One region of the Arthrobacter sp. TWP1-1 genome, then DNA from elsewhere that is predicted to be linked to it. Evidence: riboswitches for the same ligand, from Rfam matches in the RefSeq annotation. Region 1 holds a riboswitch; each other region holds the start of a gene.
The links. Region 1 has a riboswitch for thiamine pyrophosphate ahead of thiD (bifunctional hydroxymethylpyrimidine kinase/phosphomethylpyrimidine kinase). Riboswitches for the same ligand answer to the same signal wherever they lie in the genome.
Positions count from the first base shown of each region.

Region 2: linked by a shared signal. The riboswitch ahead of ACP7B9_RS10375 (ECF transporter S component) and the one ahead of thiD (bifunctional hydroxymethylpyrimidine kinase/phosphomethylpyrimidine kinase) in region 1 are both predicted to bind thiamine pyrophosphate.
Region 3: linked by a shared signal. The riboswitch ahead of thiC (phosphomethylpyrimidine synthase ThiC) and the one ahead of thiD (bifunctional hydroxymethylpyrimidine kinase/phosphomethylpyrimidine kinase) in region 1 are both predicted to bind thiamine pyrophosphate.

Region 1 covers NZ_JAFCXC010000002.1:658,259-666,226, forward strand. Annotated here, with positions in the region: gene obgE (GTPase ObgE) at 1-398, opposite strand, end outside; gene rpmA (50S ribosomal protein L27) at 572-829, opposite strand; gene rplU (50S ribosomal protein L21) at 887-1,195, opposite strand; gene thiD (bifunctional hydroxymethylpyrimidine kinase/phosphomethylpyrimidine kinase) at 1,591-3,171, opposite strand; TPP riboswitch at 3,161-3,259, opposite strand; gene ACP7B9_RS06350 (Rne/Rng family ribonuclease) at 3,415-6,999, opposite strand; gene ACP7B9_RS06355 (vitamin K epoxide reductase family protein) at 7,369-7,968, shown strand, end outside.
Region 2 covers NZ_JAFCXC010000004.1:356,622-364,589, reverse strand. Annotated here, with positions in the region: gene ACP7B9_RS10400 (Na+/H+ antiporter subunit D) at 1-1,417, shown strand, start outside; gene ACP7B9_RS10395 (Na+/H+ antiporter subunit E) at 1,414-2,055, shown strand; gene ACP7B9_RS10390 (monovalent cation/H+ antiporter complex subunit F) at 2,061-2,327, shown strand; gene mnhG (monovalent cation/H(+) antiporter subunit G) at 2,324-2,686, shown strand; gene ACP7B9_RS10380 (DUF4235 domain-containing protein) at 2,779-3,039, opposite strand; TPP riboswitch at 3,207-3,327, shown strand; gene ACP7B9_RS10375 (ECF transporter S component) at 3,374-4,012, shown strand; gene ACP7B9_RS10370 (ABC transporter ATP-binding protein) at 4,015-5,586, shown strand; gene ACP7B9_RS10365 (energy-coupling factor transporter transmembrane component T family protein) at 5,583-6,380, shown strand; gene ACP7B9_RS10360 (extracellular solute-binding protein) at 6,524-7,918, shown strand; gene ACP7B9_RS10355 (carbohydrate ABC transporter permease) at 7,918-7,968, shown strand, end outside.
Region 3 covers NZ_JAFCXC010000003.1:166,043-174,010, forward strand. Annotated here, with positions in the region: gene ACP7B9_RS07225 (hypothetical protein) at 263-715, opposite strand; gene ACP7B9_RS07230 (VOC family protein) at 772-1,656, opposite strand; gene ACP7B9_RS07235 (GNAT family N-acetyltransferase) at 1,712-2,218, opposite strand; TPP riboswitch at 2,269-2,379, shown strand; gene thiC (phosphomethylpyrimidine synthase ThiC) at 2,376-4,118, shown strand; gene ACP7B9_RS07245 (alpha/beta fold hydrolase) at 4,198-4,947, opposite strand; gene ffh (signal recognition particle protein) at 5,083-6,663, opposite strand; gene ACP7B9_RS07255 (glucose-6-phosphate dehydrogenase) at 6,970-7,968, shown strand, end outside.

The sequences.
Region 1 (7,968 bases):
AGTGAGGAAAGGGCGTTGTTGCCGAGTCCACCCTGGCCACCGGCTGCAGCAACATATTCCGAACCGATGCCAACGAGGTCGGCGAGGACGTTGCCGTCCTTGTCCTTAATGACCGTGCCGTCGGGAACTTCAAGGATCAGGGATTCCCCGTCCTTGCCGTCGCGCCAGTCGCCCATGCCGGGCTGGCCGTTGCCGCCGCGGCGGTGAGGTGCGTGGTGGAAGTCAAGCAAGGTGGTGGTCTGGTCGCTGACTTTGAACGTGACGCTACCGCCGTCGCCGCCCTTACCGCCGTCGGGCCCGCCCAAGGGCTTGAATTTCTCACTGTGAACGGAAACGCAGCCGTGGCCGCCAGTCCCGCCGGATACGTGCAAAACAACCCGGTCAACAAAGCTGGCCACTGAAATCTCCTTGAATAGAACTTGCTACTGCGTACTAATTCTAGTCCGCTACTTAGCGAGCGCCCCGTTTCCGGTCGGCGCTGCTGATGTTGAAAAATGCTGCTGTTGAAATACTTGTGTTAAAAGCCAGTGGAGCGAGCCATGCGGCTCGCTCCACTGGAAAAGCTTCGGTATTAGACCGTAGCTGCAACGATGTTCACAACGCGACGTCCACGACGCGTGCCGAACTCGACTGCGCCTGCGTCCAATGCGAACAGCGTGTCGTCCTTGCCACGGCCGACGCTAACGCCGGGGTGGAAGTGTGTGCCGCGCTGGCGAACGATGATTTCGCCAGCCTTGACAACCTGACCGCCGAAGCGCTTTACGCCCAAGTACTGAGCGTTGGAGTCACGACCGTTGCGAGTGGAACTCGCACCCTTTTTATGTGCCATTTGAAAATGCCTGCCTTTTTACTAAAAGTATCTAAGTGGATCGAACGTCAATGCTTATTAAGCGATTGAGGTGATCTTGACCTTGGACAGTTCCTGACGGTGACCCTGGCGCTTCTTGTAGCCGGTCTTGTTCTTGAACTTCTGGATGACGATCTTCGGTCCACGAAGATCCTCCAACTTCTCAGCCGTAACCTTCACATTAGCCAGGTCCTTCGCGGCTGTGGTGAGCTTGTCACCATCAACCAAGAGCAAAGCGGGCAGCTCAAGCGTGCTGCCAACTCCACCGGGGACGCGGTTCATGGTCACGTGGTCTCCTACGGAAACCTTTTCTTGACGGCCGCCTGCGCGGACAATCGCGTACACCACTGGGGAACTCACTTCTCTCGACGTTTATTACAAAGTTTTTATGCCGGCGCGGATCATATTTGATCCCTGCCAACCGCATGCACCCGCTGTTCAAGAATGAACAAAAACAGGATGCACACTATGTGCCTCAACGCCGTGGACCTCAATGGAGTTCTACCATGAGTGGTTGCCCTAGGTGTTGGCGTAAGCACCGAAGAACAAGAATACGCTAATTCTGGCTTCGGGGGCAAATGAGACTAGTTTCGACTCCCAACACTGCGTCCAAGCAAACATGTTTACTTCGGAAACCCGTGAGGATCGTAGAAACCGTACTCAGCAACTTTAGCGCGCTTGTTGCCGATTTATGACATTTAGGGCCCGGACGCGCCGAATTTGTGCCTCAGAGCTGGGTGTGGTTAATCACTTGACGTCACTGAGGCTGCTTTGACTGCCTCGACGTGGAGGTGTGGTGCCGCAAAGAAGTCAACCTCGTACTGGGCGGAATGGGCAAATGCCTCCCGCATCCGTTGGCGTTCACTGGCCGAACCTCGCCGTGCTGCCGCATCGGTGATGCTAATGGCCTTTTCCGTAGCTTTGGCAAAATCTTCATCCGCATACGTTGCCAGCCAGCTCCCGTAAGGGTGTTCGCCCTCAAAGGCGAGGTAGTCGGCGTGAAGTACGCGCCCAACCTCGGCGTACAGCCAGTAACAGGGCAGAACGGCTGCGACCACTTCGCCGTAGCTGCCGCCGAAGGCAACGGCCTGGAGGTGGTCCACATAGTGTTTTGTCACGGGACCCTGGGGAGAGTCCAGCGGGTATTTGCTGAGCCAGTCGCGGTGCAGGCTCAGCTCCACATCGATGCAGTTCTGCGCCCCTCCTGCCCAAAACTTCTGCTCGGTTTCTGTCGGTGCCAGTGCACTCGCCCGGGCAAGGACCCTGGAGTAGGTGGCCAAGTACTGGGCATCCTGCGCCAGATAGTAGGCGAAGTGGTTACGGCCGAGCGTGCCGGCGGCCAACTCCTTGATAAAGTCCAGCTCGAAGATGGCTGTTCGCTGGGGCGCACAGTCCGCCCACAGTTCCCTGCTAAAGGTTTCGCCGGCAGGAGCGGCACTCCCCCATAAGGCGAATAGGTGATTGATGGGGCCGGCGCCGGAACCGACCTCCAATTCTCCGGCCGATGCCAAGGCGCCGCCGAGCCACTCCTTGGCCCTCCGCACGCTTTCGACCCAATCGCCTGTCTGCGCTTGGAGCGTGGCTACTGCCGCGGAAAGCGAGCAGCCCGTGCCGTGAGTATTGGCGGTTTCTATCCGGGCGCCGTCGAACTCGCGCACCGAGCCGTCGGGCCACACGAGCGCATCGGGGCATTGAGTTCCAGGCAAATGCCCGCCCTTGACCAGAACCATGACGTGATGTTCGGCGGCAAGCGCGCGCCCCTGCTCCACCGCCTCGTGCCAGCTGCTGGCTTCGGCACGGTTCAGCAGGACGGCAAGTTCCGGGAGATTGGGAGTCACCAGATGGGTGAACGTCAGCAGTTCCAGAAACGCCTCGCGTGTTCCCGCCGTCACGAGCGGGTCACCGCTAGTGGCCACCATCACCGGATCCAGTACGACGACGGCGGGACGGGTCCGTGCAAGCCAGTCCCCCACCGCGTTCATCACCGCCGCGTTGCCTAGCATGCCGATCTTCACTGCATCCAAGGCGATATCCGCTGCCACCGCATCGAGTTGCGAGGTGAGGAATGAAGCTGGCGGAATGTGGACGCCCTGCACCCCTTGAGTATTTTGGGCCGTCAATGCTGTGATGGCGGCCATGGCGTAACCACCATGAGCGGAAATGGACTTGATATCAGCCTGGATGCCTGCACCGCCAGAGGGGTCTGAGCCGGCAATGCTCAGGATCCTGGGATGCTTCACGGCAGTTGCCACGTTGACCGAAGGCTCGTGCGCAGTGTCGTGGGCAGGCTCGTGGGCAGCAGGCACTACGGTACTGGTTGTCATGGGACATCCCTTCGCCGGTGCTAACCGGGCAGGTTCAACGGGTATTGTCTCAGCCGGCCCTTGTGGCCTGGCACCCCGTGTCGCATTCCACCCTAGTGCGCACGCGCCTGCTTTAAACAAGCAACCCGCACAAGATGACCCAATAATGCGCCTTTCGGTGCATTGGGACATCGTGTGCGGGTTGCTTGTTCAGGCCAACTAGTTAGTCAAACTAGCCAAGCTAGTCAAACGCAGAAGCGCAGGCTAGAGCTCGGAAGCGGGTACTCCCACGCCAAGGATGATCGGCTCGGAGGCCTTCTTGGCAACCGGCACAACGGGCTTGTCGGCAACAACGCTGCTATGAATCGTGGAGCCCTGCCCGGCAGAAGCCTGAGCTGACGTTTCCACAGCCATGTCGGCTCCGCCCTGTGCGCTACGGGCGCTGCGGTTGCGGCGTCCCCGGCGTGAGCGTGAACGGTTGTTGCCGCCCTCGGCATTCTCACCCTGTGAGGATTCGCGCTGTGAGGATTCGCCCTGTGAAGATACGCGCTGTGAAGATTCACCCTGGCCCGGTGCCACCAGCTGATCCAGCGCCTGGGTCAGATCCGCCAGTGCGGCGGCCTGATCTGCATTGTTGGTGCCGGAGAAATCGCTGCTTTCACTTCGGTGTCCACGGGGCAGCTCAATGGCTTCCCCACCCAAGGTGAGAGTCGCGGCGTCGGCCTCTTCAATGACGGGAGCATGGTTGGGCTCGGCGGCGACGCGCTCCTGGTGCGAAGCGGCGGCCGCAGCGGCAATATTGGCCAGTGCAGCACGTGCCTCGTGAGCCTTCTGCGCCTTGGCAGCGTCAGCAACCTCATCGGCGACAGGAGCCGGTGCGGGCTCAAGCTGCGGTTCGATCTCAGGCTGCTGGCCGCGGTTGCGGTTGCGCTTGCGTTCGCTGCGAGTGGACCGGTTGGCCGTGCGCTCGTTCTCGCGGTTGTCCTGCTTCGGCGCCGCCGGGGCATGGATCTGGGCTACTTCCACAGCGGGGCTGTGGGTGCGGCGGTGCTCCACGGGGATCTCGTGGGTGACCATGCCGCGGCCGGCGCAGGAGGGGCACAGCTCGCCGAAGACTTCCAGCAGACCGGTACCCATGCGCTTACGCGTCATCTGCACCAGACCCAGCGAGGTCACCTCGGCAACCTGGTGCTTGGTCCGGTCACGGCCCAAGCATTCGACGAGACGGCGCAACACCAGATCGCGGTTGGATTCAAGGACCATGTCGATGAAGTCAATGACGATGATGCCGCCGATGTCGCGCAGGCGCAGCTGGCGAACAACTTCCTCGGCAGCTTCAAGGTTGTTCTTCGTGACGGTCTCTTCAAGGTTGCCACCGGATCCGGTGAACTTACCCGTGTTGACGTCAACAACTGTCATGGCTTCGGTGCGGTCAATGACCAGCGAACCACCCGACGGCAGGAAGACCTTGCGCTCAAGGGCCTTGTTGATCTGCTCGTCGATGCGGTGCACGGCGAAGATGTCATCGGGCTTCGTCCACTTTTCCAAGCGGTCAAGCAGATCCGGGGCAACATAGGTTACGTAGGCCTCGATGGTGTCCCAGGCGTCTTCACCGGAAACAACGAGCTTGGAGAAGTCCTCGTTGAAGACGTCGCGGACAACCTTGATGGTCAGGTCAGGCTCGCCGTACAGCATTTCGGGGGCAAGCGTCTTGTGCGAGGAAGCCCGCTCGTTGATGCCTTCCCACTGGGCGCGCAGCCGGTTGATGTCATTCGTGAGCTCTTCTTCGCTGGCACCTTCGGCCGCCGTGCGCACAATGACGCCCGCATTTTCGGGCAGGTGGTCCTTCAGGACGCGCTTGAGGCGGTTACGTTCGACGTCGGGCAGCTTGCGTGAGATGCCTGTCATGGAACCACCCGGGACAAACACCAGGTAGCGGCCGGGCAGGGAGATCTGGCTCGTCAGGCGGGCACCCTTGTGACCCACGGGGTCCTTGGAGACCTGCACGAGAACCGAATCGCCTGACTTGAGCGCGTTCTCAATGCGGCGCGGCTGGCCCTTGAGATCAGCGGCGTCCCAGTCAACTTCACCGGCGTACAGCACGGCGTTGCGGCCGCGTCCAATGTCTACGAAGGCGGCTTCCATGCTGGGCAGAACGTTTTGGACCTTGCCAAGGTAGACGTTGCCGATCAATGAATCCTGCTGCGTCTTGGAAACGAAGTGCTCGGCAAGAATGCCGTCTTCGAGGACACCAATCTGGATCCGGTCATCGCTCTGGCGGACAACCATGACACGGTCAACAGACTCACGGCGGGCCAGGAACTCGGCCTCGGTGATGACCGTGCGGCGGCGGCCCGAATCGCGTGAGTCACGGCGACGCTGCTTCTTAGCTTCCAAACGGGTGGAGCCGCGCAGGCTCGTGACACGGTCCGAAGTGCTGGCGGTGGTCTCTACGGGGGTGCGGGGTGCCCGGACGCGCGTGACGGTGTTGGGCGGATCCTCGTCGGTGCCGCCCGTCAGTTCTAGGTCCTGCTCGCCGCGACGGCGGCGACGGCGGCGACGGGAGGTCACGCCGTCGTCCAATCCCTCATCATCGTCAGCATCTTCGTCGCCGGACTCGATGGCGTCAGCAGGCTCGGTTTCGTTGCCTCGTCGGCGGTTACGGTTACGGGCGCGGCCACGACGATCGCCGTCGTTACCATCCTTGGCCGTTTCGTTGTCCTCGGAGGTCCCGCTGGCGACTACGACCGGAACAGTCTGGCTGAGGTCCGGTGCTAGGAACAGCGTTGACATCCCGGCAGCTGGGGAGACGAACAAGGATTCGCCACCCTGGGCAGCAGTGGTTGCTGCCTCCTCGACGACGGGCTCAACAACGGCCTCGGGTGCGGTTTCTTCCGAAACCTGGGCAATAGGCGCAGACTGTGCTGCGGACTTGCGGCGGCTGCGCGTTGTGCGAGTCCTGGTCGGAGCGGACTCGGTATCCGCCGACGCTGCCGGGACGGATGCGGCGGGCGCAGCATCGATCGGCGCAGCTTCGGCCGGCGCAGCGGCTTCCGCTACGGCAATAACCGCAGCAGGTGCGGAGGCGGCGGACTGCGCGGGAGCGGCGGCACGCCTGGAGGCACGGCGAGCCGGCGCCTTCTTGACGGGTGCTTCATCAGCGACCGTGGCGCTTGCAGCTTCCACAGTGGAAGGTGCCACAGTGGAAGGTGCGACGGCGGGAGCTTCCGCAACATTCGCGGCGGCCGGTGTTGCTTCGCCCGGGCTGGTGACGGGGGCCTTGGCCCGGCGGGTACGCTTCGCCGGTGCCTTGGACACTGCAGCGGCTGCCTGGGGTGCCGCTTGGGTGGCATCGTTGGAGGGCGCTGCTGTTGGGGCATCCTGACCCGAAAGGCTCAGTTCTCCCTGCACGCCTTGCTCGGCAGTTGCCGCAGCAGGCGCGGTGACGGGCGCGGTGGCACGGCGACGAGTTGCGCGCTTGGCCGGGGCGGCCTCAGCCTTCACCTCAGACTCCACCACCTCAGACTTCACTGCCGGCTTTTCTGCAGCTGCGGCGGACTCTGTGATGCCGTCCAAGAGTGAGGGCTCAGCAGCGTTGGTGGCTGCGGTCTCGGCAGGTGCGGCTTTCTTGGCGCGGGTGCGGCGCGCGGGCGCCTTCTTGACAGGGGCGGCAGCTTCGGCAGCGGGCGCTTCTACGGTTGCCACTTCTACAACAGGAGCCTTGGTGCTGGCCGAGGTGCTAGTGACGGCTGCGGTTGCGCGGCGTGAGCGGGTGACTCGTGCCTTGGCAGGTGCAGTCGTGGCAGGTGCAGCTTCCGTGCTTGCAGGTGTGGGCTGTTCATTTTCCATTATGGGCGTTACTTTCGCGCCGTATTGGTGCCCCCACATCAGGCCCCAAATGCGGCAGATGTGTCAGCACCCGCGGGCGCTGACGGAAGTCGTCTAATTACTTCTCAGGCGGCACCAACTCCTGGGTGCGCAAGCTCTGACAAGCCAATGGTCAGCCAAAACCGGCCGGTGGATGGCTGCACGCGTTGGCAGTGTCGTCACCAGTAGCCCGTGGGCTTCCCATTGGACTGAAGGGCGCATGTGGATCACCGGTCAGCCGAAACCATTGTCTCATACGCGCCCCCTCACGACGCGTTTGTTCGCAGGGCGCGCCAAGAAACTCGAGCTACAATCAGGACACGATTAGCCGATCCCTTGAGTAAGGACGCCATGCCCAGCTCCAACGTTTCATCCAGTGCACCAGCGGACGCGAACCTGCCAGCCATGGCACGGTCGAGGTTCTTTGGCTGGTTCCTTGTCATCGCCGGCGGCATCGCCTGGATCTCATCCTTCACGCTGGTGCTTGAACGCCTTCATCTGTACACCAACCCCGACGCCAAGATCAGCTGCGATTTCAACTCGTGGATCTCCTGCGGTGACGTCATGAAGACCCCGCAGGCCGCAATCCTGGGCTTCCCCAATCCGCTGATCGGCGTGGTCGCCTTCGCCATCGTGGTCACAACCGGTGTGGTGCTGCTGGCCGGCGCCCGGATGAACCGCTGGTACTGGATTTGCATGCAGCTTGGCATAACCGCCGGAATTGGCTTGGTCTGCTGGTTCTGGATCCAGGCCGTCTACGTGCTGGCCGTTCTGTGCCCCTACTGCATGATCGTCTGGGCCATGATGATCCCCCTCTTCGTGTTTACAACTTTGCGCAACTTGAACCATGGCGTCATTCCCGCACCACCAGCCCTCACAAAGTTCCTCAACGACTGGGCCTGGGTCATCGTTGGCCTGCTGTATTTGGGTACCGTGGCCTCGATCTTCTTC
Region 2 (7,968 bases), on a different contig from region 1:
CATCGTCATGGTGGCCGACCAGTTCTCGTCCCTGCTGCTGGTCGTCTCATCGGCCGTCAGCTTGGCCGTCCTTGCCTACGCCACGGGGCAGGGTGCGGCCGACGGCGAAGAAGGCGGGCCGGTCTCGGTATTCCACCCCACCTACCTGATCCTCGTAGCCGGTGTCTCCAACGCCTTCCTTGCTGGTGACCTGTTCAATCTTTATGTTGGCTTTGAGATCCTACTGACAGCCAGTTATGTGCTCATGACGCTCGGTGGCACCGGATCACGCATCCGGGCCGGCATTACCTATGTGGTTGTCAGCGTGGTTTCTTCGCTACTGTTCCTGATCGCCATCGCCATGGTTTACGGAGCCACAGGCACGGTGACCCTTGCCGACTTGGCCGTGAAACTTGGCGAGCTCGATCCAGGGACGCAGAACCTGCTGCATGTGTTGTTGCTCGTGGCGTTTGGCATCAAAGCGGCCGTCTTCCCTCTTTCCTTCTGGCTCCCTGACTCTTACCCCACGGCGCCAGCGCCGGTCACGGCCGTGTTTGCCGGGTTGCTAACCAAGGTCGGCGTCTATGCCATTGTCCGAACGGAAACCCTGCTCTTTCCCACAGATGACTTCAACTCGGCGCTGCTAATAGTTGCTTTGCTGACAATGATCGTGGGAATTCTCGGCGCCCTGGCTCAGACAGACATCAAGCGAATGCTTTCCTTCACCTTGGTGAGCCACATCGGGTACATGATCTTCGGCGTCGCTCTTTCATCGGTGTTGGGGCTTGCCGCAACCATCTTTTACGTCATCCACCACATCACCATCCAAACCAGCTTGTTCATGGTGACGGGTCTGATTGAACGCCGGGGTGGTAATTCTTCCATCACGCGATTGGGTGGGCTGGCGAAGTTGTCGCCCGTTCTGGGGGTCCTGTACTTCATCCCGGCCATGAACCTTGCCGGCATTCCGCCGTTCTCGGGTTTCATTGGCAAACTGGGGTTGCTGCAGGCTGGGGTGGCCGATGGTTCACCACTGGCCTACGCCGTTGTGGTGGGTGGCGTGGTGGCCAGCCTGCTCACGCTGTTGGCCATGGCCCGCGTGTGGAACCGCGTGTTCTGGCGTAGTACGGTCGACGCCGAGGATCCAGATCCCGTGCTGCTGGCCACCGCGCCGGATTCATCGGGTGCACCGAGCATGCGTGCGCTGCGTACCAGCAAGTATGTAGATGCCACCGAGGGACGTTTTTCTGGAGAAAACGAGGTTCCGATCCTGCCAAAGATGATGGTGTACTCCACCATGGGGCTGGTGGTTCTGGGACTTGCCTTGACCTTCTTCGCCGGGCCGCTTCTTGACCTCAGTCAGGAAGCCGCCACCGACATGCTTGCGCGCACACCGTACATCGAGGCCGTTATGGGCAGTGGGGTGGGCACGCCATGAGCCAATCAACACATGAAACGAAGGACAGGCGCAAGCCTAAGTTCCTGCAGAAACTACCACTGCTGGTGTGGCTGGTGGTGGTGTGGGGTGCCCTGTGGCAGGACTTTAGTGCCGGGAATCTGCTCTTCGGGGCATTGATCGCCCTTGCCGTCTCCCAGATTTTCTACCTGCCGCCCATTGAATTGAGTGGCCGTTTCAACGTGCTGCGCGCAGTGACACTCGCGCTGTGGTTCGTCAAGGAAGTCACGGTTGCCAGCTTCCAGGTGCTGTTCTGGGCGCTGATCAAGGGGCCACGAATTCGCAATGCCGTGATTGCGGTTCCATTGCGCAGCCCCTCGGATCTGCTCATGACAGCCGTTGGACACGTGCTTTCACTCATTCCGGGGTCGCTGGTGGTGGAGGTCGACAGGGGATGCGCCACCCTTTATATCCACGCCATGAACACCCCCACGCCCGAGTCCGTGGACAAGGTTCGTAGCGGCATTCAAAACATCGAAGCCAGGCTGATCCAGGTCATGGGGACAAAAGAAGAGCTGGCCATGGTTAAAGCCGAGAAAACAGGAGCATCCATGGTCACCTATGCGGACCAGATGCGGTCCGGAAGCACTGCGGCCGGTACGTCCAAGGGGGTGCACTAACAGCCATGGATATTGTTGTCATCGTTGTTGCCACGATACTTTCCCTCGCCTCGGCCGGCACGATCTACCGAATCGCCAAGGGGCCCTCACTGCTTGACCGCGTGATTGCGGCCGATGTTCTGCTGGCGATTTTCGGAGCCGCGCTAGCCACGGAGATGGCCATGAATCAACACACCGACAATCTTGCCCTGCTGGTGGTGTTGACGGTGATTGGCTTCATTGGATCTGTCACAGTTGCCCGCTTCGTGGCGCACAAGAAGGAGGACGGATGAACACTTTTCTCAATGTCCTGACGGCCATCGCCTTGCTGTTGGGGGCCTTGATGAGTCTTGCGGCGGCGATTGGATTGCTGCGCTTTCCAGACCTGATGAGTCGCATGCACGCGGCCACCAAGCCCCAGGTTTTGGGGCTGCTGTTGATGCTAACCGCCATTGGCCTGCAAATGCGCTCGTGGAGTTTGCTGCCGATCTTGCTGGTTGCGTGGCTTTTCCAGCTGCTCACCGTGCCCGTGTCGGCCCATATGGTGGGCCGTGCCGGCTACCGCACCAAGCACCGGCGCCCGGAACTGCTCAGTGTGGACGAGCTCGATCAGGTGGTAGCCGCCGTTATCGAGGACGACGCGCGGAAGTAGTTCAGCGCGCAACCCAGGACGGCGCAACCCTTGCCAGCACGCAAAAGGCCCCGTCCGGCGTCGTACGACGCACCGGACGGGGCCTCACCTGCTTAGACTTCTTCGGGGTGCTTGTTGAAGCGGGCGATTGCCTTTTGGGTGGTGCGCCCAGCAACGGTCTGGATAATGGCCGCCACCACGGAGGAGACCAGCGCAAATATTAGCGCCGAGCGGAGGCTGTTCTCCAGATCCGCTCCGTCCTTGGGCGGCTTATTGCCGGTACTTTTCTCCCAGACCGTGTCTACGAGCTTGCTGGCAACAAACCCGGCACCCAGGCTCACTCCGGTTCCGAGCAATTTGAAAACAATATTCATGAAGGACTCCTTACGTGTTCGGTGCGGTCCGCAATCGGCGGAAACCCTATGGCCAGCCTAACGCGTTCAAGCGGCGCGGCAAACGAGGCTTGCTGCAGACTGCGGCCGCTCATGACGCAGGACATTAGTTCCCGGGTCAGGGCTGGATGTAAACTGGAGCCGCAATTCAAACACGACAGGGGAGCGTCATCCTTATTCCTAAGGATCCGGCGCTGAGAGTGCGGTTCGCCGCAGACCCTCGAACCTGCTCCGGCTAGTACCGGCGAAGGGAGTCGAGTTCTCTTCGGTTGCGCGGAAATACCGCCGCAGCCGCCCCTCCTGAAAAGGAGGAAACATGAGCAAGTCATTCGCGGGCGAAAACGCCGCGCAACAAAAGAGCACGCAAGAAGTCCGTAAGTCCACGTGGCGCGTGGTCGACATCGTTGTGGTCTCGGTTCTCGGCGTTGCCGTGGGCGTCATTTTCTGGCTCTGGTCAGCCGGGTACGGGATTATCAGCGCCATCACGGTCGCCTTTCCGCCGTTGGGCGCCCTGTACGGTGGCGGCTGGCTGATTGCCGGCGTCCTCGGCGCCTTGGTCATCCGCAAGCCCGGAGCCGCCCTCTACTGCGAGATGATCGCGGCCATCGTTGAAAGTCTGCTGGGAACACACTTTGGCTTCACCGTGCTGCTGTCCGGCCTAGTGCAGGGTCTCGGTGCCGAGTTGGCATTTGCCGCTTTCCGCTACCGCAAGTTCACGCTCCCCGTGGCACTGCTGGCCGGCGCCCTTGCCGGATTGGCTATGGGCCTCAATGACAGCATTGTCTACAACGCACCGTGGGCCTTTGAATGGAAGGCCGTCTACGTTGTCCTCGCCATGATTTCCGGTGCCGTCATTGCCGGCCTGCTCTCCTGGCTTGCTGTGCGCGGACTGGCCCGCACGGGCGCACTGGCGAGCTTGCCATCGCGCGGCGCCGCCACCGAACGCGCGGTGTAGCCATGGGTTCGGCGCAACATCACGCCACGGCGCACCTTGGTGCGCCGGCGCGGATCAGCGCCAAGGGCTGGGGATGGCAGCATTCGGGCCGCACCGGCCGTGCCGTCCACGATCTTGATCTGGAGATTGCGCCGGGGGAGCGGGTCCTGCTGTTGGGCCCTTCCGGGGCCGGCAAGTCCACGCTGCTCCATGCCCTTGCGGGCGTGCTGGGCGATGACGAGGACGCCAACGAATCCGGTGAACTGCTCATCGACGGCCGTCCGGTAGCGGAATCCCGAGGTCGGGCCGGCCTGATGCAGCAGGATCCGGATGCGCAAGTTGTACTCTCGCGCATCGGCGACGACGTGGCCTTCGGCGCGGAGAACCTGTCCGTGCCGCGCGATGAAATCTGGCGCCGGGTCAGCGCAGCGCTCGAGTCCGTTGGGCTGAACCTTCCTCTGGATCATCCAAGTTCGGCCCTGTCCGGCGGGCAAAAGCAGCGCCTTGGGCTGGCAGGAATGCTGGCCATGCGTCCCGGGCTGCTGTTGCTGGACGAGCCCACGGCCAATCTTGATCCCGCGGGCGTCATTGAGGTGCGCGATGCTGTGCGCCGCAGCCTGGATGAAACCGGAGCAACCTTGGTGGTGGTGGAGCACCGGGTCTCCGTGTGGCTCGATGTCGTCGACAGGATCGTCGTTCTTGCCCCTGCCCGGATGGGTGAGCCCGGCGGAATTCTCTTCGACGGTCCGCCCGCAACCGTCATGGCGCAGAGCCGTGAGCTGTTGGCGGCGGCTGGGATCTGGGTGCCGGGGTACATCCCCGCTGTCCGGCCAAGGAGTTCTCCCGCCTTGGATGCGTACGACGCCGGCAATCACCTATTGCTGGAGGCGTCGGCTCTTGCTGTCTCCCGCACCAAGGGACGGCGGCGTCACCCTGTGGTTCCGGCCGCCGTCGTACCTTCTGTCCAGGTGCGGGCAGGCGAGGCGTTGAGCGTGACCGGGCCGAACGGGTCCGGCAAGTCAACGCTGGCGCTGACCCTTGCCGGATTGTTGGCGCCGGCGGCAGGCGAATTGGTGGCTCTACCGGGGCTTGCCCGTGGGGCGGGACCTCAGCCGCTGAAGTGGCGCGGCCTGGAGTTGATCAGCCGGATCGGTACGGTTTTTCAGGAACCCGAACATCAATTTGTTGCCAACAGTGTCCGTGCAGAGCTGCTGTTTGCGCCGAAGCTTTTGGGTCATGGCGGCGACGCCGTGGATGATTTGCTGGTCCGTTTGCGGCTTGACCATCTGGCCGATGCGAACCCGTTCACGCTCTCCGGAGGGGAGAAACGGCGGCTATCCGTGGCAACAGTCTTGGCCGCCAGCCCGCAGCTGCTGATCCTGGACGAGCCAACCTTTGGCCAGGATGCCAACACCTGGGCAGAACTGGCCTCGCTCCTAACGGAACTCTTGGATGCCGGAACGGCCGTTGTCTCCGTGACGCACGACGCTGCCTTTAGCGCTGTGCTGGGCGGGAATCGCTTGGTTCTCGGTGAGAAGGAAACTGACGCAGAAATTCGAAAAATCGGTGTCCCTGTGAAGGCGGTGCGGCGATGAGTGTAGACATTGTTGCCACGCCTCGATCAACGGCCTGGCTGGCGGGGGCCAACCCGCTCGCCAAGCTGGGTGCTGGGATGGCCGTAACCCTCGTGTTGTTGATCAGCGTGGATTGGGTTTCGGCAACTGTGGCACTGGTGCTTGAATGCGCTTTGCTGCCGTTGGCCGGCTTGGGTGCACGCATGTTGTTGATGCGGGGCTGGCCGATCTTAATTGCGGCCGTGGTGGGAGGCTATGGGACGGCGCTGTTGGCCCCAAAAACCGGCGAACTATTGCTTGCCCTGGGGCCGGTAACGTTCACCACGGGATCATTGGAAGCCGGTGTTGCCATCGCCCTGCGTGGGCTGGCCATTGCCTTGCCCGGGATCATTGTGCTGGCCTCGACGGACCCCACTGATTTGGCTGACGCGTTGGCTCAAAAGCTGCGCCTGCCGCACCGTTTTGTCCTTGGGGCGCTCGCCGCGATGCGGCTGGTTGGCCTGCTCGTTGCCGAGTGGCAAACGCTCGGCATGGCCCGCCGCGCGCGCGGGGTGGGTGGCGAGCCCGGCCTATTCCGAGGCGTCAAGGCTCAGCTGGGCCAGGCCATGGCGTTGCTCGTACAAGCCGTCCGGCGCGCCACGCGGCTCGCCGTCACCATGGAGGCCAAGGGTTTCGGTGCGGGACCACGCACCTGGGCGCGGGAATCCACCTTTTCTCGCCAGGACCTCTGGGTCGGTGCCGGGGGAGTGGTGATTGCGGCGGTGTCGGTGATGGCCGCCGTCGTACTTGGTACGTGGAATCCGACGTTTGGCTAACCTTCTCTCAGGAGGTCATCGGCAAGGGGCGGGCCGCAGCTGGTTCCGTACGTAGGTGAATTGTGATGCGCCTCATGCTTGACATGCGTCAGGCGCGTCTGCCATGCTTCCTAACACGAGTTAGGTAGTTGCAAGGAGGCAACATGAGTGACGTATCAAGACGCCTGATGCTGGGTCTGCTCGGCGCTGGCACTGTCGGCGCCGTGGGGGCCAGCTGGCCCCGGCTCACAGGAGCGGACATCCCTGGTCGGGGAACGGATTCACTCAATGTCGCCATCTTGGGCAATGCCCAGGACGCCGCAAGCCGGGTCAATTTGGTGAAAGCCTTCTCCGCGGCCCACCCCAATATTAAGGTCAGGATTCAAGCCATTCAGGGCGCCGACTGGGGGGACTTCTTTGCAAAGATCCTCACTATGGTCGCCGCCGGGACATCGCCGGATGTGGTCTTGGTGGCCACGGAGGGGGCGCAGCTGTTCGCGGAACGCCTGGCCGAGCCGTTGGATGCCTTTATCAAGCGCGACAAATCCGAGGTGCAGGACTACTTCGACGACGTACACCCGTCCCTGGTCGAGGCGTTCATGTATCAAGGCAGCCTGTTCCAGCTGCCACTGGATTTCAATAGCGCCAACATGTACATGAACACCGGAGCGTTCCAGAAGGCCGGACTCGCCAGGCCTTCTGACAACTGGACTCATGATGACTTCTACAACGCCTTGACGGCCATGAAGAAGACCGGCGGCAAACAATTTGTCCCTTACTACTGGACCAACAGGCTCTTCGGCGGCGTGGTGCCGTGGCTCTACGTCAACGACACCAGCTTCCTGAAGGAAACCCGCAGCACGGGCGGCAACTGGTTCTGGGATTCCTTCTACGCCAACGACCCCACACGCAACATGCGTTCCGGAGGCTACCAGTGGCTTGAGCCCAATGCCGAAGATCCCCGTGTTGCGGAGAGTTTTGAATTTCTGCGCACGCTCGTCTCCGAGGGTCTTGGCACCAGTCCCGCCCAAGGTGGCGGCAATGAGCTCGTGGCCCAGTTCGCTTCCGGTCTGATTGGCACCACCCCCGCGGGTGGCTATTGGGTTCAGGGCTTGCACGAGGCGGGTATGGGCGAGAACGATTTTGATGTTCAGTTCTTCCCGAAGTGGCGGACCCAGCGGCACCAATTTGGTGCGGCAGGCTACGCCATCATGAAGACCTCCACCCGTAAGGACGAGGCCTGGGAGTGGATCAAGTTCTGTGCCACCAAGGAGGCCATGGAGCTGGCCATCCCCACGCCGAACACAACGCCCACCCGCCGGTCCATGGTGAATGAGGCACTCTACTCGGGCAAGGGACCGGCCCACTGGCAAGTCTTCTACGACACCTTGGACAAGTTCCCCAGCTCCGGTCCCATCCCCGCCCCGCCGCAGCAGGCCGCCGTCGAGAGTGCCCTGATCAAGAACGTCCTTGGTGCCGTTACGGGCTCCGCGGCTAATGTCAGGCCGGCCCTGTCCACGCTGCAGCGGGACCTCGAACTGGCTCTGAGGAGGGTCTAATGTCAACAACGCTCAAGCAGTCCCGCGCAGAAGCCCGGGTGTTGGCGGCA
Region 3 (7,968 bases), on a different contig from region 1:
ATCGAGTACCTGTTCATTATGCCAGAAAATACCCGATCCGCGCGACGTGTTGCTGACCACGTGTGGCGTGTTGTTGCTCATGCTGGCTCCGAACGCTCGGCACTCCTCGTAAGAGTGACAGCAAAATGACACCGATCCCCCTTTCGGACACCGGGATTTCGGCATCAGGAAGCGGGATCGGTGTCATTTTTCAGGACGGCGCTTGGGCCCACACGCCCGAGGGCCCCGCTGCGAGCTTGCGAGCAGTGGGAGGGCGTGGGGCCTATGAGGCCGAGTAGAAGAACAGGCCCATCTTGGCGTTGCCTTCTGCGGCCGAGAGGGCTGCAGCAGCCATTGCGGTGAGGGCGCGCAGCAGCGGCTCGGTGACCTCGGGCGTTGACTCCATCTCCTCGGCGGCGGCCCATTCGGCAGCCAACTCCACGATGTCTTCGGGATCCTCGGGTGCGTTGAGCTCGGCGAAAACCTCAAGGAGGGCATCCGGCACGGCGAACAGGGTGTCCAGTTCAATGTCAACGAGACTGAGTTCTGCCGCGACACCTGTTGCGTGAACCCTCTTGACGGCAAATTCGCCAAGCACTTCAATCTCAAAATCGCTCAGGCCTGGGGTCGGCAGTACGGGTACATCGATCGATGGCGACTTTCCGGACTCCCGTGCCTTGGCTCGGGCTACTGCCTGATGGTGGTCGGCGATGAAGAACTCAGAGTAATTGGCCACGCACAAGCCTTTCGTGTTGGTGGTCCGGCCCCATCCAGCGCCGGAGCGCCCGCCGACTACTTGGCGGACTGTACAGAATCAACACTAACGCGAATTCGGTTGTTCCACGGATCATTGAACGTGATCTCGGCGCCGGTGTTGGCGACGGCAATGTTGTGGTGAGTCAAACGCTCATGGAGGGATCCGACGTCGTCCTTGCCCGGCAGCTGGATGAGCACCTCACCCAGGCCGAGGGTGTCCTTACGGGGACCGGCGCCGCTGCTGTTCCAGACGTTCATGGCCATGTGGTGGTGGTAGCCGCCAGCGGAAACGAACAAGGCCTGGCCGTGGAAGCCGGAGGTCTTCTCGAAGCCGAGGGTATTGACGTAGAACTGCTCAGCCGTCTTGATGTCGCCAACCTGCAGGTGGACGTGCCCGATATCGGCAGCTGACTGCCGCTGGCCCACAACGGATTCCTCGGTGAGGTGTTGCTGAAGGTAGTGCTGGGGCGACAGGGCCAGGGAGGCCATTTCAACTTCACCGTTCTTCCAGCTCCAGGCATCGCGGGGACGATCCCAGTACAGCTCAATGCCGTTGCCCTCAGGATCGGTGAAGTAAAAAGCCTCGGATACGAGGTGGTCGGCGCTGCCGGCAAAGGCCTGCGGGCTGTACTGGGCTGCGGTTGCCACGGTGGCGGCAAGGGACGCTTGGTCGTTGAAAAGCAGCGCAGTGTGGAACAGTCCGGCTTCGCCGCGTCCGGGAATGTGCAGGCCACCGGCGGGCTGCAGATGCACCAGCGGAGTGCTGCCGCGGCCCAGGTACTGGCCACCATCGGCTTCGGCAACGATATCGAGCCCGAGCGCCTTCTGGTAATAGTTGCTCATCATCGTCATGTCACCAACCTTGAGCATCACGGTGCCCATCGTAAGGTCGGCGGAAAGAAGGTCGTTCTGTGCAGTCATGATGTCTCCAAGGTTTGTTGTACTCATATAGTAGCAAACTACTTGAAGCTTCAAGTTATTCCGGAGCGGTTAGTTTTATTTTCATGACGATGCGCCTGCCCACGATATCCAGGGCGGTCTCCTGTTCCCGCCGCTTGGCCAGCCCAGGAGTCCACTCCCCGTGTGGAAGCTCACTAAATCCACAACTGACATAAAAGGGTGCATTGAAGGGAACATCGGTAAAGGTGCACAAGGTCATGGAATGAAAACCCGCCTCGAGGGCCCATGCCTTGGCCGCGCTGACCAGGGACCGGCCGATCCCCTGCCGCGCATACTCCGGGCTGACAGCCAACTGCTCCACATGCGCCTGACCGTCCACGATTTCCAACCGGATAAAGCCCGCCGGTGGCCGCCCAGCAACCATAATGTGAAACGCCGCCGCGTACTCGGCCGGTAGTGCCGGCGGCGGAAACTCAGAAATGTTCATGGGCGGATCCAGCGTTTCAAAGGCAGCGTCGGCCTCGGCCTCGATGGAGGGCAACAGCGCGAACTCACTCAGTGCGGCAGGACGGATTTCAAGCATGCACCGATCCTACGGCTTGACAGCGGCCCCCGTTGATCGTGTAGCTTCGACTCTGACCACACGGGAGCCCCGAAGCAGGGGCTGAGACATGGGCTGAAGCTGCCCTGGACCGTTGAACCTGTCCGGGTAATGCCGGCGAAGGAAGTGAGTTTCACCCATGAGTTTCACCGAACAAAGCCCTGCCCACACGCTTTCTTACCTCAAGGACGAACAGCACGGGCTAAGCGTTCCGGTAACATCCATTTCACTGGACGACTCGGCACCGGGGCGCCCAAATCCACCCATTCAGGTGTACCGCACCGCGGGGCCGGGCAGCGACCCGGTCCGCGGGCTGCCGCCCTTGCGGGATCCCTGGATCAAGGATCGGGAGGACACCGAAAATTACCAAGGGCGCGGGCGTGAACTGCTCGACGACGGCCGCTCGGCCCAGCGGCGCGGCGCAGCATCCGCGGAATGGCAAGGCACGCAACGCACTCCCTTGCGATCCCTGGCAGGGCGCACGGTGACCCAAATGCACTACGCAAGGGCCGGCGTCGTCACTGCCGAAATGAGGTTCGTGGCGCTGCGCGAAAATTGCTCCGTGGAGCTCGTTCGCAGCGAGCTGGCGGCCGGCCGGGCCATCATTCCCAGCAACATCAACCACCCCGAATCCGAACCCATGATCATTGGCAAGGCGTTCCTGGTGAAGATCAATGCGAACATCGGTAATTCGGCCGTCACGAGCTCCATTGCCGAAGAGGTGGACAAGCTGCAGTGGGCCACACTGTGGGGTGCTGACACCGTCATGGACCTTTCAACCGGCGATGACATTCACACGACGCGTGAATGGATCATCCGCAATTCGCCGGTTCCCATTGGCACCGTGCCCATTTATCAGGCGTTGGAAAAGGTCAATGGTGAAGCCCACAACCTCACATGGGAAATTTTCCGCGACACCGTGATCGAACAGTGTGAGCAGGGCGTGGACTACATGACCATCCACGCCGGAGTGCTGCTCCGCTATGTCCCGCTCACGGCCAACCGGGTGACCGGCATTGTCTCCCGCGGTGGATCCATCATGGCCGGATGGTGCCTTGCCCACCATCAAGAGAATTTCCTCTACACGCACTTTGATGAGCTGTGCGAAATTTTTGCCCGCTACGACGTCGCGTTCTCCCTGGGCGATGGCTTGCGTCCCGGCTCAACGGCCGACGCCAATGACGCTGCCCAATTTGCCGAGCTGGATACCCTGGCCGAACTGACGAAGCGGGCTTGGCGCTACGACGTCCAGGTCATGGTGGAGGGGCCGGGCCACGTCCCGTTCCACCTTGTCCGCGAGAACGTTGAGCGGCAGCAAGAGCTCTGCGATGGCGCGCCGTTTTATACATTGGGGCCGCTCGTCACTGACATTGCGCCGGGTTATGACCACATCACGTCCGCGATCGGCGCGACCGAAATTGCCCGGTACGGTACGGCAATGCTGTGTTATGTGACGCCCAAGGAACACCTGGGATTGCCTAACAAGGATGACGTCAAGACCGGTGTCATCACCTACAAGATCGCTGCCCACGCGGCCGATATGGCCAAGGGGCATCCCGGCGCCCGGGACCGCGACGACGCATTGTCTAAGGCCCGCTTTGAATTCCGCTGGCGCGATCAGTTCTCGTTGTCATTGGATCCTGCCACGGCCGAGGCCTTCCACGACGAGACGCTCCCTGCAGAACCTGCAAAGACCGCGCATTTTTGTTCCATGTGCGGTCCGAAGTTTTGCTCCATGAAGATCAGCCAAGACATCAGGGATACCTATGGAACGGCCGCGCAACAAGAGAACATAGTTGGCGGCATGGCGAGCAAGAGTGCAGAATTCCTGGCCGCCGGAGCCAAGGTGTACCTGCCTGAATTGGTGGTCCCCCGGAGCTAAATGCGCTGCGATAGACGCGCTGCGTCAGGCGCTGGCAGCGTTGGGGGCTGCCAGCGTCAGGCGTCAGGCGCTAGCGGTGTCAGGCGTGCAGGGCGTCTTCCTGGGCGGCAACAAACGCGGAGATCATCTCCGCGCCCTGGGGGTTGTCATGCGGGCGGTGGCCACCGGGGGCCACCCGGTGGACGGCCCCTGTTGTGGTGAGATACTCCGCGATCTCCTCATAGAGGGGCTCCCAGCCACCGGTCAGCACCAGCGTCGGAACTCCGGGAACAATATGCAACGGGGCTTCCCACTGAGGCGCCTGCAGGTGGATGCGTGCTGCGATCCTGGCCGAAGACTCGGCCGGGACCGGCCGCACCACACCTGCGGCACCGGGGCTGTATCCGGCCCGGCCGGGCCCAGCCATGGAAGCTGTCACTCGTCGGAATTCCGCAGAGAAGGCCATATCCGACAGTTCCGCGCTGCGGGCAAACAGTGGCTCAACGTACTCGCGGTACGCGGCGGTGGCCGGGAGTTCGGCCGTGAGAGACAGCAGCGCCGGCTCCACCAAAATCAGTGACTTCACCAACTCGGGACGTTCCACGGCCGCCATCACGGCCGCTATGGCGCCTTGTGCGTGGGCAACAATGTGCCCACCCTCACCCAGGGCGTCAATGACAATACGGGCATCGGCCTCAAAATCCGTGGCCACGGGAGGTTCGACGGCGTCAAAACCGGTCCGCTTGAGAAAGAGGCAATCGTAGTTCCCGGCTAAGAGATGTTGGGCCGGCCAGGCTGCAACACCATAGCCGTCCATGCCGTGCACAAACACAATCCGGGTTTTACTCATTGGTGCAGGTTACCGGATGGCCCTGACAAATTGCCCGATTTCGCCGCAGAGCCGAAGGCCACAAAAAGCGAAAGGCCCCGTCCGGCGTCGTAATTCAACAACTTTCGACAACACGGACGGGGCCTTGAAGCAAAACTACTTGCCCAGGAACTTCTCAAAACCCTTGGGCAGGTTCAGGCTGCTGGGATCGAAGTCCTCGGCACCTGCGCCGGCACCAAAAGCTGCTCCCGTGGGCAAGCCCTTGGGCGCGTTGGCCTTCTCTTGCGCGGCCTTCAGCTCGGCAGCAGCCTTCGCCGGGTTACCTGACTTGGCCTTCTTCTTGGGGCTCTGCTTTCCCTTGCGGGCGCTGTTGAAGCCGCCGGGGCCGGCCATGCCGGGCATGCCCGGAATGCCGCCACCCTGTGCCATCTTCTTCATCATCTTCTGGGCCTGGCCAAAACGCTCCAGCAGGCCGTTGACCTCGGAAACGTGGACACCAGAACCCTTGGCGATGCGGGCGCGGCGTGAACCGTTGACGATCTTCGGGGCTACACGCTCGTGCGGGGTCATGGAGCGGACGATGGCCTCGACGCGGTCGATCTCGCGCTCGTCGAAGTTCTCCAGCTGCTGACGCATGCCGGCGGCACCGGGCATCATCATGAGCATCTTCTTCATGGAGCCCATTTTGCGAATCTGCTGCATCTGGGCCAGGAAGTCATCCAGGGTGAAGTCTTCCTGGTCGGCGAACTTCTTCGCCATCCGCTCGGCTTCGCCCTTGTCCCAGTTCTTCTCAGCCTGCTCGATGAGCGTGAGCACGTCACCCATGTCAAGGATGCGGCTGGCCATGCGGTCGGGGTGGAACAGCTCGAAGTCGTCCAGGCCCTCGCCGGTGGAGGCGAACATGACTGGCTTGCCGGTGATGGAAGCGACCGAGAGGGCTGCACCACCGCGGGCGTCGCCGTCGAGCTTGGTCAGCACAACTCCGGTGAAGTTGACGCCTTCGTTGAACGCCTGGGCCGTGTTGACGGCGTCCTGGCCGATCATGGCATCGATGACGAAGAGGACCTCGTCCGGGTTGATGGCGGCGCGGATGTCCGCGGCCTGCTTCATCAGCTCGGCGTCGATTCCCAAGCGGCCGGCGGTGTCAACAATGACGACGTCGTACAGCTTGGACTTGGCCTCGGCCAAACCGGCCATGGCAACGGCTACGGGATCGCCTGTGGCTGACTCAAATTCGCTGGACACACCCGGGTGCGGTGCGAAAACGGGGACGCCTGCGCGCTCACCGTTGACCTGGAGCTGCTTGACGGCGTTGGGGCGCTGCAAATCTGCGGCGACCAGAAGGGGGCTGTGGCCCTGACCCTTGAGCCACTTGGAGAGCTTTCCGGCGAGGGTTGTCTTACCGGCACCCTGCAAACCAGCCAGCATGATGACGGTGGGCGGGTTCTTGGCCAGGTTGATGCGGCGGGTTTCCCCACCGAGAATCGTGACGAGTTCCTCGTTGACGATCTTGACGATCTGCTGCGCCGGGTTCAGCGCCTCGTTGACCTCGGAGCCGAGCGCACGTTCGCGCACCTTGGCGGTGAATTCGCGAACTACCGGAACGGCAACGTCGGCATCCAGCAGGGCACGGCGGATCTCGCGCACTGTGGCATCGACGTCGGCCTCGCTGAGCCGGCCCTTGCCGCGGAGGTTTTTGAAGGTTGCTGTCAACCGGTCAGATAGGGAGTTGAACACGCGCCGCGTACTTCTTTCGTCAGGGATTAACCGACGCCCGCGCGGACCGGCCATAAGGCCTGCCCGCGCATACGGCGCGGCAATTTCGATTTTCAGGATGAGACCGGCGGAGGGCGTTTTGCGCCACCCCACTCCCTTTCCTGAGGGACTCAACTATCAAGGGTACCAACTTGCGAGCTCCTTCGCTGCACGCGCCGCCAACGGATTCCGATTGGCTTCCCATGAACTTTCCGTCAACAAAAATTCGATCGTTCCCTGCGCAAGGGTGCTGAATTTCCAGTTCCTTAGTGGCATGCTGATTGCGTGATGAAAACCTCTTCTGAATCAGACCCCCAGTCCACTGCCACGCACGACGCCGGGTCCCCGGCCAACGCGCCCAGCCCCGGTGGGCGCATCAAGACTTTGGTAATTTTGGGCGCCTCCGGCGACCTGACCGGCCGGCTGCTGCTGCCCGGTGTTGCCCGCCTGATCGCCTCGGGCCGTGCGCCCGGGCTCAGATTAGTGGGCGCTGGCAACGATGCGTGGCCTGCCCAACAGTGGCAGGACAGGCTCACGGAGAGCTTTGCCGATGCACTTGCCCCGGGTGGCGCCTCAACGGAGGCAGGAATTGCCGAGCTAAAGACGGTTCAGAAGGACAGCACGTACCACCAGCTCGATGTCACGGCCAAGGGCGCATTGGGTGCGTTCCTGAAGGACGTTGAGGGGCCAGTGGCACTGTACTTTGCCCTGCCGCCGGCCGTCAGCCAAAAGGCCTGCGAGATTCTCGCCAAGAAGGATCTGCCTGCCGGCACCCGGTTGGTCATGGAGAAGCCGTTTGGCTCAAGTACCGAATCGGCGCAAGAACTTAACGCCACCTTGGCCCGCCTAGTGCCCGAGGATCACATCCACCGCGTGGACCACTTCCTGGGCAAGTCCACGGTTCTGAATATCATGGGGCTGCGCTTCGCGAATAGGTTGCTGGAGCATTCTTGGAATGGCGACCACATTGAAAAGGTCGAGATTGTTTTTGACGAACCCCTGACACTGGAGAACCGGGCCCGCTATTACGATCATGCCGGAGCGGGCCGCGACATGATTCAGAGCCATCTGCTGCAAATCATGGCCATCATGGCCATGGAACCGCCGGCCACGCTCGACGAGCACGATGTCCGCTCCAGCATTGCCGCTGTCCTTCGGGCCAGCAGCGTTGGCCGTGACGGCGACCTGGCTCAGCACACCCGTCGGGCCCGCTACACCGCCGGGGCTATTGCCGAGCGTGCCGTGCCCAACTATCTGGACGAGGAGGGCGTGGATCCGGCCAATGGC